DNA from 2 places in the Nocardia sp. BMG111209 genome. Region 2 is predicted to be linked to the other one. Evidence: predicted binding sites of a transcription regulator. Region 2 holds the regulator's gene; the other holds the start of a gene.
The links. Region 2 encodes HspR, which represses chaperone genes until heat shock. Its sites were predicted from a motif close to ANNTGAGTNNNNNNNACTCANNT; they were not measured.
Positions count from the first base shown of each region.

Region 1: a site for HspR is predicted at 1,610-1,632, ahead of lon (endopeptidase La). Genes of this name have one in related genera too.

Region 1 covers NZ_KB907309.1:1,141,343-1,145,018, forward strand. Annotated here, with positions in the region: gene G361_RS0136335 (BTAD domain-containing putative transcriptional regulator) at 1-1,539, opposite strand, end outside; gene lon (endopeptidase La) at 1,680-3,676, shown strand, end outside.
Region 2 covers NZ_KB907309.1:1,396,397-1,400,072, reverse strand. Annotated here, with positions in the region: gene G361_RS0137515 (FAD-binding oxidoreductase) at 1-58, shown strand, start outside; gene G361_RS0137510 (globin domain-containing protein) at 109-1,278, opposite strand; gene G361_RS0137505 (heat shock protein transcriptional repressor HspR) at 1,733-2,125, opposite strand; gene dnaJ (molecular chaperone DnaJ) at 2,125-3,300, opposite strand; gene grpE (nucleotide exchange factor GrpE) at 3,325-3,676, opposite strand, start outside.

The DNA.
Region 1 (3,676 bases), 260 kb from region 2:
GATCACCGCGCGCAGGGTGCGGTGCCGGGGCAGTGCGGTCCGGCTGCCGCCGGTCAGCAGCCGGAACCGGTCGTCGAGCCGATCGGCGAGCTGATCCAGGGACATACTGCGCAACCGGGCCGCGGCCAATTCGATGGCCAGCGGCATCCCGTCCAGTGCGCGGCAGACCCGGGCCAGGGTCGCCAGCCCGGCGGCGTCGGTGGCGAGGTCGCTGCGCACCGCGGCGGCCCGGTCCCGCAGCAGCCGCACGGCCGCCGCCGACTCGATCTCCGCGGGCCCCGCGTCCGCGGTCGGCAGGGTCAGCGGCACCACCGGCCACAGCGCCTCACCGGTGATACCGAGCGGTTCCCGGCTGGTGGCGAGGATCCGCAGCCGCCGGCCCTCACCGAGTACGCGATGGGCGAAGGCCGCCGCGGCCTCGATCACATGCTCACAGTTGTCCAGGACGAGCACCATCGCCCGCTCCCGGACCGCGGCGACCACTCGATCCACCGGTCCGCCCTCGGCGGCCGTGCCGAGCAGCGCGTCCCGCAGGCCGAGCGCGGCGAGCGTCGCCTGCGCGACCCCCGATTCTCCGGCGTCCGGCGCGAGGGCCGCGAGTTCGACCATCCAGGCGCCGTCGGGCAGGTCGTCGAGCAGGGTGCGCGCGGTCTCCGCGGCCAGCCGCGTCTTACCCGATCCACCCGGTCCGATCAGCGTGGTGAGCCGATGTTCGGCGCTGAGCTCGCGCACCGCGGCGATATCGGACTCCTTGCCGATATAACTGGTGAGCTCGGCCCGCAGATTCGTCCGCCGGCCCTCCTCCCGCCGGCCCAGTTCCCCGCGCAACAACGCGACATGCAGTTCCGCCAGCTCGGCGGAGGGATCGACACCCAGTTCGTCGGCCAGGATCTCCCGGGTCCGCTCGTACACCCGCAGCGCTTCGGTATCGCGCCCCGAGGCGACCAGCGCTCGCATCAACGCGCCGACCAGCCGTTCCCGCACCGGATGCGCCGCCACCAGATCGGTCAGCTCGGTGACCAGGCCCGCGCCGTGACCGAGGGCGATCTCCGCGTCGAACCGATCCTCGGTGGCGGCCAGCCGCAACCCCTCGAGCCGGGTGATGGCGGCATCGAAGGCCGCACTCTCCTGCAACCCGACGTCCTGGAGCGGCGCACCCCGCCACAGCCCGAGCGCCTCCCGCAGCAGCGGCAGCCGTCGCGAATCCTCGTCGTCACGGGCCCGCGCCACGAGCCGTTCGAACCGCACCGCATCGACGTCCTCGGGTTCCACCCTCAGCCGATATCCGTCCGCCTGGCCCTCGATCACCCCTGCCGGCAACACCTTCCGCAATCGGGAAACCAAACGCTGCAAGGCATTCGCCGCATCCGCCGGTGGATTGTCGCCCCAGATCCAGTCCACGAGCGTCGCCCGCGGCACCGCCCGCCCCGGCTCCAGCGCCAGCGCGATCAGCAGTCCCCGCAGTCGCGCACCCGGCACATCGGCGAGAACCCCGTCTTCCCCGCGTATCTCGAATGGTCCGAGTAGCCCGATCTGCATTCGGCCGATCATGCCACGCGCATGTTCGCGGTGGGCGAACATGTCTGCGGAACATCGGGGGAAGGGGCGGGGTTGAGTAGGTATCGCTCAACCCTGGACGAGAAGCGGCCCGGGGAAGTTCTTGGAAGGGGCTTCAGACGATGAGTACCCCACGGAATCTGCCGGTGTTGTTCCTCAGTGACACGGTCGTGCTGCCCGGCATGGTGGTGTCGATCGCGCTCGACGAGGCGGCGCAGGCTGCCATCGACGCGGCCCGGGCCGCGAAACTGGACTCGGTGCTGGTGGCGCCGCGCCTCGACGAGGGTTACGCCTCGTACGGGGTGGTGGCGACCATCGAACAGGTGGGCCGGATGCGCGGCGGTGCGCCCGCCGCGGTGTTGAAGGCGGAGCAGCGCGCGAAGATCGGGCACGGCGTGACCGGGCCCGGCGCGGCGCTGTGGGTCGAGGCCGAGCCGGTGGATCCGGCGCCCGCCGACGGCCGCGTGAAAGAGCTTGCGGCCGAATACAAGAAGCTGGTCGTCTCGGTGCTGCAACGGCGCGAGGCGTGGCAGGTCATCGATGTGGTGAACCAGCTGACCGATCCGTCCGCGCTGGCCGACACCGCCGGCTACGCGCCGTACCTGAACGACGAACAGAAGCGGCAACTGCTCGACACTCCCGATGTCACCACGCGTTTGACCACGCTGATCGGCTGGACCAAGGACCACATCGCGGAAATGGAGGTCACCGAGAAGATCAGCGAGGACGTCCGCGAGGGCATGGAGAAATCGCAACGGGAATTCCTGTTGCGCCAGCAGCTCAACGCGATTCGCAAGGAACTCGGCGAAGGCGAGCCCGACGGGGCCGACGACTACCGGTCCCGGGTCGAGAACGCCGATCTGCCGGAGACGGTCCGCACGGCCGCGCTGCGCGAGGTCGACCGGCTGGAGCGCGGCAGCGAGCAGAGTCCGGAGGCGGGCTGGATCCGCACCTGGCTGGACACCGTCCTGGATCTGCCGTGGACCGTGAAAACCACGGACTCCGACGATGTTCCGGCCGCCCGCGCGGTGCTGGACGCCGATCACCACGGTCTGGACGAGGTGAAGGACCGCATGGTCGAGTACCTGGCGGTGCGGGCCCGGCGGGCCGCGCGCGGCCTGGAGGTGGTCGGCGGCCGCGGTTCCGGCGCGGTGCTGGTGCTGGTCGGTCCGCCCGGTGTCGGCAAGACCTCGCTCGGTGAGAGCGTGGCTCGGGCGTTGGGGCGCAAGTTCGTTCGCGTCGCGCTCGGCGGCGTGCGGGACGAGGCGGAGATCCGCGGGCACCGGCGTACCTACGTCGGCGCGCTGCCCGGCCGCATCGTGCGCGCGGTCAAGGAGGCGGGTTCGATGAATCCCGTTGTGCTGCTGGACGAGATCGACAAGGTGGGCTCGGACTACCGCGGCGATCCGGCGGCGGCGCTGCTGGAGGTGCTGGACCCGGCCCAGAACCACACCTTCCGGGATCACTACCTGGATCTGGATCTGGACCTGTCCGACGTGCTGTTCATCGCGACCGCGAACGTCATGGAGACCATCCCCGGCCCGCTGCTGGACCGGATGGAGCTGATCACCGTCGACGGCTACACCGAGGACGACAAGGTGGCCATCGCCCGCGACTTCCTGGTGCCCCGGCAGCTGGAACGCAACGCGCTCACCACCGAGGAGGTGCGCATCACCGATGCGGCGCTGCGCGAGATCGCGGCGAACTACACCCGGGAGGCCGGTGTGCGGCAGCTCGAGCGACTGATCGCGAAGGCGTTGCGCAAGGCCGCGACTCGGCTGTCCGAGCGCGAGATCCCGGCGCCCGCACTGGGTTACGACGCGGCGCTCGGCTACGACCGGCCGATCGCCACCGGATCCGGCCCGCTGACCATCGATCTCGGTGAGCTGCGGGACTACCTGGGCCGGCCCCGGTTCACCCCGGATTCGGTGGAGCGCACCGCGGTTCCGGGTGTGGCGACCGGCCTGGCGGTCACGGGTGCGGGTGGTGACGTGCTCTACATCGAGGCCAACGCGGCCGAGGGCGAGCGCTCGCTGACGCTGACCGGGCAACTGGGTGACGTCATGAAGGAGTCCGCGCAGATCGCATTGACCTATGTGCGTTCACATCTGGCGGAGAT
Region 2 (3,676 bases):
GGAGAGCCTGGTCGCGGGTGGGACCCCGCCGGGGGCCATCCGGTACGAGGGCGCCTGAGCCGGATCGGCGCGGTGCGGCCGGAGTCGGCGGTCGTGGTCGCGGCGGACTCAGAAGAGGGGGTCGTGCCGGATGTTGCGGGTCGGGACGCCCGCGGCCATCAGGCGGAATTTGGTGGTCTGCACCATCGGTGGGGCGCCCACGATCTGGACGTCGTGATCGGCCCACTCCCCCGCGGCGGCCACCACTTTGCCGATCTGCCCCACCTGTCTTCGTTCCAGTCCGGGCAGTTCCGGCGCGGACTCGGCCGAATCGGCGTACCACCAAGGGTTTTCGGTGCTCTCGACGACCGGCGTGACGGTCAGCCACTTGTGCGCGGCGGCGAGTGCGCTCAGCGTCTCCAGATCGTAGAGATCGCACGGGTGATGCCCGCCGACGAACAGGTGCACCCGCGGATTGGATCGGCGCTGCGTCATCGCCAGCAACTGCGCGCGCAGCGGGGCGATGCCGGTGCCGCACCCGACCATGAGCATCTTGCGCCGGGTGTTGCGCAGCACGCCGAGACCGCCGAGCGGCGAGCCCAGCAGCCAGCGGTCGCCGACCGCGGTGTGCCCGACGACGGCGGGACTGACCCAGCCGCCGGTGACGCTGCGGATGTGGAATTCGATCTCCCCCTGGGGATTCGGGGGGACCGCGGCGGACAGGTAACGCCACATCCGCGGGCGGGACGGGATCTGCACGCTCATGTACTGACCGGCCGCGTAGGTCATCGGATGGTCCAGCCGCAGCCGCACGATCGACAGATTGCGCAGTACCGCACGGTGTTCGACGACGGTACCGGTCCACACCGGCGGTGCGGTCTCCTGGTCCGCGGCGGTCATCATGGTGGCGGTGATGAGGTCGAGGCCCTCCTCCCAGGCCCGTTCCACCTCGTCGGTCCACAGCTCGGTGCCGGCGTAGCCGCTGAGTGCGAGCCGCAGCGATCTGCCCACTGCCGCATAGTGATCCGCGGTCACGCCGTATTTGCGATGATCGCGGCCCAGCTGCGCCAGGAAGGGCAGCAGCCGGTCGGGCTCCTCCAGCCGCTCGACGGTGTAGCCGATGGCCTTGATCAGCCGATCGCGCTGCAGTCCGAGGGCGGCGGGGAACAGGTCCCGGATGTGCGGGTATTCGGTGAAGAGGATGGCGTAGAACGACCGGGCGAGCTTCTCCGGTCCCCCCTCCTCCGCAGCAACCGCCTTGAAAGTCGTTCTGATCAATGCGACGGTCCGCGAATCCATAAGTCTCACAACCCCATTTCGCACTCGAACACTGACCGCACCCGGAGTGGAATGCCGCGAGCCACTCGTCAGCAGCCGATGTTCTTCGAGTCTAGGGGAGGTTTGCCAGCAACGGAACGGCCTTCCCGAACAACAGGAGTGAAATTCCGACGGAGCAGGGCGGAAGCGTGCCAAGCCCCCTGGAAACATACCGAAAGCGCAGCAAATTCGGATCATTTCGATCGCCGATAGGAACCGACCGGCCCGCTACCTGACTGTGAGTAGCATTTGCTGAAGCAGTGCTGACCGTTCCAACGAGCGCGAAAATCGGTGTCGCGCGGCATTTGAGGCGATTCCGGCAACGATCCCGCCACCGCCGCTGGGGATTACGCCAAAACATCCCGTGAAGGCGCTGGGGCACAACGAAAAACAGCGCCTCCGTCACCGGAGGCGCTGTCACAGAATCCAGGCCGGACTATCGCCGCTTGTTGCGGGGCTGCCACACCACCAGCGCGGTGCTGCGGGGAGGCGGGGTGAGATCGGGGCGGTAGGCCGCGCGCAGCCGTTCCACCTCGGCCATCAGCTCGCCGAGCCGCTGCTGCAACTCCTCGACCTGGTTGGTGAGTTCGATGATCCGCTTGATACCGGCCAGGTTGACGCCCTCGTCCTGGGACAGGCGCTGCACCTCGCGCAGCAACTCCACGTCCCGGCTCGAATAGCGCCGTCCCCCACCGGAGGTCCGCTGCGGGGTCACCAGTCCCAGCCGGTCATAGGTGCGCAGGGTCTGCGCATGCATACCGGCCAGCTGGGCGGCCACCGAGATCATGAAGTACTCGGTGGACGCACTCATCTTCTTCGGTTCGTCCATCACGCACCTGCCCATCCGGCACGCGGATCGAACCCGCCCGCCTTCTCCGCGTCGGCGTAGAGCCGCAATGCCTCGGTGGCATTGTCGTCCAGCTTCTGCGGCACCGCGACCTTCACGGTGACGAGCAGGTCGCCCGAGGTGCCGTCGCGCTTGGGTACGCCACGTCCGCGCACCCGCAGGGTGCGGCCGTCGGCGGTGCCCGCGGGCACCTTGACGCCGACCCGGCCGTCCAGCGTCGGCACCGACACCGTGGTGCCCAGTACCAGTTCGCTGTAGCTGACCGGCAGCACCAGGGTCAGGTCGTCGCCGGTGCGGCCGAAGACCTTGTCGTTGCTGACGTGCACGGTGACGAACAGATCGCCGGCCGGCGCGCCGCGTAGGCCCGCCTCACCCTGACCGGCCAGCCGGATGCGCTGACCGTCGCGCACCCCCGGGGGCACCCGCACGGTGATGGTGCGGGTCCGGTTCTGGATGCCGGTGCCGTGGCAGTCGGTACACGGGTCGTCGATGATCGACCCGGTGCCGCGGCAGTCCTCGCACGGCTCGCTGAATCCGAACGCACCCTGGTTGCGGCTGATCACGCCGGTTCCGTTGCAGTGCGGGCAGACCCGCGGGCTGGTGCCGGGCTTGGCACCGCTGCCGTGGCAGGTGGTACACGGCGACGGACTGGTCATCCGCAATGGCACGGTGACGCCCTGGGCCGCCTCCCGGAAGCCGAGGGTCGTCTCGGTCTCCACATCGCTGCCGCGCCGCGGGCGGGTGGAGGCCCGGCCGCCACCACGGTTGAACAACCCGCCGAGCAGATCACCCAGACCCCCGTCGCCACCGCCGGCGGCAGTACCGCCGAAGATGTCGCCGAGGTTGAACTCGCCGCTGAATCCACCGCCGCCGGGTGCGTATCCACCGCCCGGCGCGAACCCGCCACGACCGAAGGCGCCGCTGGCGAACAGCCGCCGCGCCTCGTCGTACTCCTTGCGCTTCTCCGTATCCGACAGCACGGCATGCGCCTCGCTGACGGCCTTGAACCGCTCCTCGGCCCCGGCGTCACCCGGATTCTTGTCCGGATGCAGGTCGCGGGCCAGTTTGCGGTAGGCCTTCTTGATGTCGTCCGCGGAGGCGCTGGAGGAGACACCCAGCTCCTTGTAGAAGTCTTTCTCGAGCCACTCCCGATTCACCGAGCATCTCCTCCTTTCACACTGTCACTCGTCGGCACTGCCGTCGCCGGCGTTCGTCGTCTCCGGTGTCACCGGATCCGCCGCGCCGCCGTCCGCCTCCGGCTCCACGCCGGAGTCGGCGGCCAGGGCGGCGTCGGTGACGCCGACCAGCGCGTGCCGCAGCACGCGATCGCCGAAGCGGTAACCCTTGCGCATCACCACGCCGATGACCGGATCGTGGCCGTCGCCCTCGTGCTGCACGGCCTCGTGCAGGGTCGGATCGAAGGGCTCACCCTCCGTGCCGAATTCGTCGAGACCCTGCTTGCGCAGCGCGTCGGCCAGCTTGTCCGCCACCGACTTCAGCGGTCCGGACTCCAGATCACCGTGGGCGCGAGCC